Chitinophaga caseinilytica: one gene and its partner. The protein of the gene in region 1 interacts with the protein of each later gene in a pairwise test. Links are inferred from orthologs where the notes say so. Each region holds a gene or a part of one and is shown on either strand. Other genes may lie near its edges.

Region 1 (3,697 bases):
TCCGTGATCCTGTTCTCCATGTGGGTAGAAGGCATCAAGAACTTCGCCGAAAACGGCAAAGGCAACGTCATCTTCCTCGACGGCTCCTCCGAAGGCATGGAAAAAACCATGAAGCAGCTTATGGGCCTCAACCAGATGATGGGCCCCGAAAACATGCAGTTCAAGAAATAACGACACATTTTTTATAGCGCGAAAGCGGCCCCCGACGGGCCGCTTTCGCTTTTTCACTACATCCCGCCGCTCCGCCATTCCGGCTTCCCGTTCCTGTATTTCACCGGTTTTCCGTTGAATTCCCGCCTTTACAGGCATAATTTCCATCCCGGAATTACAACCGGGACCCATAAACGAAAAACGCGGAAGGCAAGTTCCGCGCCAGGAAAGTGCGCAGGCGATGGTCCGGCGCGCCTTTGATGATGAAAAAACGGCGGCCCGCAAAGGCCGCCGTTACTTATTTTCTGCGTTTCTGGAAGAAATCCTTCACCATTCGTAAACTCTCTTCCCCCAGCAAACCCGTTTCCACTTTCGTTTTCGGATGAAAGGGCGATTTGCCGTCCGTCACCCGGCGATAGCCGTTCTTTTCATCCGGCGCCGCGTACACGATGCGCCCGATCTTGCTCCAATACAGGGCGCCGGCGCACATTACGCAAGGTTCCAACGTCACGTAGAGCGTGGCTTCCATGAGGTATTTGGCGCCGAGATAATTGAAGGCCGACGTCAGCGCGATCATTTCCGCATGCGCCGTACAATCGGTCAGCATCTCCACCTGGTTATGCCCCCGGCCGATCACCTGCCCGTTCATCACCACCACCGCGCCAATCGGCACTTCTCCCTTCTCTTCGGCCAGGCGCGCTTCTTTCAGGGCCTGGCGCATGAAATGCTCGTCCGTCATTGTACCATATTTATGAATTCATCTTCCGTCAGGATTTTGACGGTATTGATCTTTTTCGCTTTTTCCAGTTTGCTGCCGGCGTCATCGCCCACGATGAGGTAATTGAGCTTGCTGCTCACGCCGCTGAGGATCTTCCCGCCCTGGGCTTCCACCATGGCTTCCGCATCGCTGCGCTTCAGTTTGTGCAGCGTGCCGGTAAAGAGGAAGGTTTGTCCGCTGAGGGTGCCTTCCTCAGAGCGCGAACCCTTACTGCTGGCGAGGTTCAGGCCGAGCGACCCGAGTTTCTCCAGCATATGGATATTATCCTCGTTGAGGAAAAACTGTCGAACGCTGCCGGCCACTTTCGGCCCGATATCTTCCAGCGCCAGGAGCTGCTCTTCGGTATACGATGCGAGGTCGAGCAGGTGAGACACCGCGTTGGCGAGGGTTTTGGCCGTGGTTTCGCCGACGTACCGGATCCCCAGCCCGAAGATCAGGCGGTGCAGCGGCTGCGCCCGCGAGGCTTCGATGGCCGTTTGCAGGTTGGAGATAGACTTCGGCCCGAAGCCCTCCAGCTTGCCGATGGCGTCGAAATCGAGGGCGTAAATGCCGGGCACGTCTTTGAGCAGGCCAAGGCCATAAAACTTGCGCACGTTGCTTTCGCCGAGGCTGCGGATGTCCATCGCGTCTTTACTCACGAAATGGATCATCCGTTCCACCACCTGCGCTTCGCAATTGATGTTCACGCAGCGCCACACGCTTTCGCCTTCCGGCTTGAACAGCGGATCGTGGCACACCGGGCATTCCTTGGGGAACACGATATCGGTTTCGGTGCCGTCGCGCAGGTCGGCTACGGATTTCACGATGTACGGGATCACGTCGCCGGCTCTTTCCACCAGCACGCGGTCACCGATCTTAAGGTCTTTTTCGCGGATGACGTCTTCGTTGAAAAGGCTCACGGAAGCCACGGTTACGCCACCGATAGGCACGGGGTCGATCTTGGCCACGGGCGTGATGGAGCCGGTTCTGCCCACCTGGAACTCCACGTCCCGCAGGATGCTCGTTGCCTGCCGCGCCTTGAATTTATACGCCATGGCCCAGCGTGGATGGTGCGTGGTCATGCCCAGTTTGTCCTGCAACTGGTAATCATTCACCTTGATCACCATCCCGTCGATCTCGTAAGGCAAATCATCGCGGTGCGCTTCGAATTCGGCGCAATACGCGATCACGGCATCTATCCCTTTCACGGTTTTCATTTCCTTCGCCGGGCTGCGGAAGCCCAGCTGCCAGAGCATATCGAGGGTATTGCTGTGGGTCTGGATGGCGGGCGGTTCTTCTATCCCGTCCTGCATCGTATGGAAGCTCATGTGATAGAGGAACGCTTCCAGCCCGCGTTTCGCCACTTCATTGGGGTCCACGATGCGCAGGGAGCCGGATGCGGCGTTGCGCGGGTTGGCCAGCGGCGGGAGGTTGTCTGCGGCACGTTGTTCGTTCAGCCGCGTGAATGTCTTTTTATTGATGAGCACTTCGCCCCGCAGTTCTATCTGCTGGATGCCGAATCGCGAAAAGTTGGCGGAAAGCGGGATGGAACGGATCTGGCGGATGTTGACCGTAATTTCGTCGCCCTGCACGCCATCGCCCCGCGTGGCGCCGCGTGCCAGCAGATCGTTTTCATAAATGAGGGAAATGCTGGCGCCGTCGAACTTCGGTTCCACGCAATATTCGATCTCCTGCAGCCCGGAAGCTTCGCGGTTCTTGCGGTCCCAGTCCAGCAGGTCGTCTGCATTGTAAGAATTCTCCAAACTGAGCATGGGCACGAGGTGCTGCACCGTGGGGAAGTTCTTCGTAAGCCCCTGCGCCACGCGCTGCGTGGGGGAATCCGGGGTTTGCAGTTCCGGGTTTTCACTTTCCAGCTTTTTCAGCATGGAAAACAGGCGGTCGTATTCTTCGTCGCTCAACACGGGATCGTCCTGCACATAATATCGCCAGTCGCTATGGCGGATCACTTGCCGCAGCGCGTCGGCCAGTTCTCCGGGAGTGCCCGTTTTGCCGGACAGCAGTGCCTTCGCTTCCGAGGCGAGGGCTATTTCAATGTCTTTCGCGTACATGATGTATCTGGATAAATCAAAAGTCTGCCGTAAATTTAAACTTTAGTTACCACGCGCGAATAAATTCTTGCCATGAAACACAGCAGTCTAGTAGCACTGGCCTTTATCCTTTTTGCCTGTAAAAGTAAGGAACCGGCGGACCTTCTCGTCCACAACGCCGTTATCTACACGGTGGATACCGGTTTCCGCGTGATGCAGGCCATGGCCGTTACCAATGGCAAGATCGTGGCCACAGGGCCGGAAAAGGAATTGATGGCAAGATTTTCCGCGAAAGAAGAGCTGGATGCCAAAGGCGGCACCATCGTTCCCGGGTTCAACGACGCGCACGCACATTTCCTCGGGTACGCATCTGCGCTGCGGACGGTAGACCTGACCGGCGCCAAAAGCTGGGACGAAGCCCTGGCACGGGTGCGCGACTTCGCCGCCAAAAATCCCAAAGGCTGGATCATCGGCCGGGGATGGGACCAGAACGACTGGCCCGTGAAAGTTTATCCCGATAAATCGGCCCTCGACCGCATGTTCCCCGACCGCCCGGTGTTCCTGGAGCGGGTAGACGGGCACGCCGTGCTGGTGAACCAGGCCGCCATCAAGCTCGCCGGCATCACGCCCGCTTCTACCGACGGCGGTGGTTCCGTGGAAGTGAAGAACGGCGCCATGACGGGCATCCTCATCGACAATGCCATTTTCGGTGTGTCGAAAGTGATCCCCGAAGCCGATACCG
Region 2 (4,084 bases), 1.1 Mb from region 1 along the record:
TGATGGGCATGATGAACACGTCTTGCCGTCCGAACTGGGTGCCGGTGAAAGCGATCCATTTCCCGTCGGGAGAAACCCTCGGGAGCGTTTCGTTGCCTTGCATGGCGGTGAGGCGGGTGGCTTGTGGATTGCGGAGGTCCGCTTTCCAGAGGTCGCCTTCGAAACTGAATATAACCGTTTGTCCGTCCGGGGTAAGGGTGGGAGAGGTGGTGAAATAAGTGTCCGACTGTTGGGCTACGGCCGGCAGGGATAATGCTACCGCCAGGATACCCGTGTAGATTGGTCTCATAATAACAGGGGAATTTAAGGATAGAAAGATAATGAGGATTCCCTGTACCCGGAAACCATTTATCACGTCAGGAGGCGGTTTCGGAACATTTTTCGCGGGATTTGTGTCCCTGGGGCGCTTTGGGGGGATGAAGCTACTGGTTTTCCGGGAGCCTGCCGGGCAGGTAAAGGTTAATTGTTCCTGAAAGCTTTTCTAAATAGACCAATCCGATAACCGGAATTATTGTTTTTTGCGGCAAGCGTTACCCACTTAAAAAAAAGCCGGCCCTCACAGGCCGGCTCTTCAGTATCGAAAAATGGTTTTTACACCACCACGTTGATCATTTTACCTTTCACGAAGATGATCTTCTTCGGCGTTTTCCCTTCCAGCCACTTCTGCACCACTTCATTCCCCAGCGCGATCTGCTCAGCTTCCGCCTGCTCCACGTCCAGGGAAATATTGATGGTCGTACGAAGTTTACCGTTCACGGAAACGGGATATTCCTTCGTGGATTCCGCCACGTATTTCGCTTCGAACACCGGGAACGCCGCATCCAGAATGGAACCGCTGTTGCCGATGGCTGCCCACAGCTCTTCGCTCATATGCGGCGCATACGGCGTGAGCAATACCAGCAACTGTTCCAGCACGGCTTTCTTGTGGCATTTCTGGTCGGTCAGTTCGTTGGCGCACACCATGAACGCGCTCACCGCGGTGTTGAACGAAAGGCGCTCGCTGTCTTCATCGATCTTGCGGATCGCCTTGTGCAGCGATTTCATCTCTTCCGCCGTAGGCGCTTCATCTTTCACCACGAGGCCCTTGTTCTCATCGTAAAACAGGCGCCATACTTTCTTCAGGAACCGGTGAACGCCTTCAATGCCCTTGGTTTCCCAGGGTTTGCTCTGCTCGATCGGCCCGAGGAACATTTCGTACATCCGGAACGTATCGGCACCGAATTTCTCCACCACCATATCCGGGTTCACGGTATTGAAAAGGCGCTTGCTCATTTTTTCGAGCTGCGTTCCGCAAATATATTTACCGTTCTCAAGGATGAACTGCGCATTGGCATAGTCGGTACGCCATTGCCGGAAAGCCTCGGTATCCAGCTCCACCCCATCCACGATATTCACATCCACATGAAGCTCGTCGGTCTCGTACTGGTCGCGCAGGCCGGCAGACACGAACTGGTTCGTTCCCCGCACACGGTACACCAGGCGCGAGCTTCCGCCGATCATCCCCTGGTTCACCAGTTTCTTGTAAGGCTCGTCGAAACCGATGAGCCCCAGGTCGAACAGGACTTTCGTCCACAAACGGCTGTACAGCAAATGGCCCACCGCATGTTCGGTGCCGCCGATGTACAGGTCTACCTGTCCCCAGTAATCAGACACCTTCCTGTCGCAGAAAGTTTCCGCGTTGTTCGGGTCCATATACCGGAGGAAATACCAGCTGGATCCGGCGTAACCGGGCATGGTATTGGTTTCGCGCTTCAGGGAGGTGCCCGGTTCGGAAGGCAGGTTCACCCATTCGGTCACGTTCGCGAGCGGCCCTTCGCCCTCTTCGCCCGGACGGTAATTCTCCACGTGCGGCAGTTCCAGCGGCAACTCGGAAACATCCAGCGCTTCGGGAACGCCGTTACGGAAAACGATGGGGAAAGGTTCGCCCCAGTATCGCTGGCGGCTGAATCCCGCGTCGCGCATTTTGTAGTTGATCTGACGCTTGCCGATGCCCAGCTGCTCGATCTTTTCGGCTACGATGTCCATCGCTTCACGCATGGGCTTGCCGTTGAGGAAGCCGCTGTTCTGGAGGATGGCGTCTTTGGTGGCATTGGCTTCTTCGCCGTTGAAGGCGTCGCCGATGATATTGGTGATCGGGATGTTGAAATGACGGGCGAAGCCGAAATCGCGCGCGTCGCCGCAGGGCACCGCCATGATGGCGCCGGTGCCGTATCCCGCCAGTACGTATTCGGAAATCCAGATGGGAATTTGACGGCCGTCGAAAGGATTCACGGCGTAGGCGCCGGTGAAGCATCCGGTGATTTGTTTCACTTCGGCCATGCGCTCGCGTTCGGAACGGCTCTGCACATACTCGCGGTAATCGCTCACCGCCTGGCTTTGCGCATCGGTCGTGATAGCGTCCACGAGCTCGTGCTCGGGGGCAACCACCATGAAGTCGACGCCGAAAATGGTGTCTGGACGGGTGGTGTAGACCACGATGTTCTCGAGGCTGCCGGCCACGTTGAATTTGATCTCGGCGCCCTGGCTTTTCCCGATCCAGTTGCGCTGCATGTCTTTCATGGCGTCGCTGAACTGGACCGTTTCGAGCCCTTCGAGAAGGCGGTCCGCATATTCGGTGATGCGCAGGAACCACTGGCGCATTTTCTTTTTGATGACGGGATGGCCGCCGCGTTCGCTCACGCCGTTGATCACCTCGTCGTTGGCGAGCACGGTGCCGAGCACCGGGCACCAGTTCACTTCGGCGTAGGCGAGATAGGCGAGGCGGTATTCCATGAGGGCCTGCTGCTGCTCTTCGTAAGTCCAGTTGTTCCAGGTGTCGGCGCTGAAGCGGAGGCTGCGGTCGCCGGGGCATTCCTGGTGGATATTGCCTTCCTGCTCGAAAATGCGGATGAGCGTTTCGATGTTTTCTGCTTTGGCGGCATGGCGGTTATACCAGCTGCCGTAAAGCTGCAGGAAAATATGTTGCGTCCATTTGTAATACGACGGGTCGCTGGTGTTGATCTCGCGCTCCCAGTCGAAGCTGAACCCGATATTGTCGAGCTGCTGGCGGAAGGTGCGGATATTGGCTTCGGTGGTCACGGCGGGGTGCTGGCCGGTTTCGATGGCGTATTGCTCCGCGGGGAGGCCGAACGCGTCGTACCCCATGGGGTGCAGCACATTAAAGCCTTTCAGCCGTTTGTAACGGGCATAGATATCTGACGCGATGAAACCCAGCGGGTGCCCAACGTGCAGCCCGGCCCCGGAAGGGTAGGGGAACATGTCCAGCACGTAACATTTGGGTTTGGTGCTGTTGTTGCTGACCTTGTAGGCGCCGGTTTTCACCCAATGGTCCTGCCATTTCCGCTCAAGTTGCCTGAAATTGTACTCCATAATCATCTAAAGCCCGGTATTGCCGGGCGCTTTATTGTAAATTACTTATTCACAAAAGATTTTCCAACCGGGCATTTTACCATATAATAAAAATTGTTAAAATACCGTTTGGGATGGCAAAAGTAAACATAAGTCCCAATTTTTATTATTTTCGCTCCTAAACTATAGACGAATGGCTCAACCCGGGAAAATGTCAGCAAAGAAATCGAAGCCGTCTTATATATATTCGATCATCGGGGTGACCCTGGTGCTCATCCTGCTGGGTGTGCTCGGTCTCTTTATGATCAATGCCAAGAATCTCAGCGAGTATTACAAAGAAAATATCGAGCTGCAGGTGATCCTGCGCGATAATGTGAAGGAAGACCAGGCCATCGCCCTGCGCGATTCCCTGGCGGTAATGCCGTTTGTGAAAAAAGCGCAATATGTATCGAAAGACATGGCGGCCGAGAAGTTCAAACGCGAGAATCCGGAAGAGAATTTCGCCGTATTGGGCTTCAACCCCCTGTACGCGAGCGTCGATATCAGCCTGCACGCCCGGTATGTGCAGCCAGACAGCCTGAAGGTGATCGAGCAGCAGATCCAGAGCCGCGCCAACGTCCGCGAGCTGTATTATCAGAAATCGCTCGTATCGGAAGTGCTGGAAATCGCAAAGAAAATCGGGATCGTACTGCTGGTGATCAGCGCACTGATGTGCATCGTGGTACTGTTCCTCATC

The links. The genes of interacting proteins can lie anywhere in the genome.
Region 2: the proteins of ligA (region 1) and leuS interact in binary tests that used the Escherichia coli proteins (3 or more experiments, as listed by UniProt). The link is inferred for Chitinophaga caseinilytica from one-to-one orthologs.

What each region holds. Positions count from the first base shown.
Region 1 is NZ_CP150096.1:1,556,188-1,559,884, forward strand. Bases 432-3,423 are described here. They hold ligA (NAD-dependent DNA ligase LigA), read right to left. Parts: upstream 2,977-3,423; coding sequence 886-2,976; downstream 432-885. Other genes in these bases: WJU22_RS06745 (nucleoside deaminase), read right to left, coding at 449-889; WJU22_RS06755 (amidohydrolase), read left to right, coding at 3,049-3,423. In the rest of the region: WJU22_RS06740 (SPFH domain-containing protein), read left to right, coding at 1-171; more of WJU22_RS06755, read left to right, coding at 3,424-3,697. UniProt on the Escherichia coli protein: DNA ligase that catalyzes the formation of phosphodiester linkages between 5'-phosphoryl and 3'-hydroxyl groups in double-stranded DNA using NAD as a coenzyme and as the energy source for the reaction.
Region 2 is NZ_CP150096.1:503,037-507,120, reverse strand. What follows is about bases 392-3,770. They hold leuS (leucine--tRNA ligase), read right to left. Parts: upstream 3,376-3,770; coding sequence 592-3,375; downstream 392-591. Other genes in these bases: WJU22_RS02060 (cell division protein FtsX), read left to right, coding at 3,560-3,770. Also shown: WJU22_RS02070 (S41 family peptidase), read right to left, coding at 1-289; more of WJU22_RS02060, read left to right, coding at 3,771-4,084.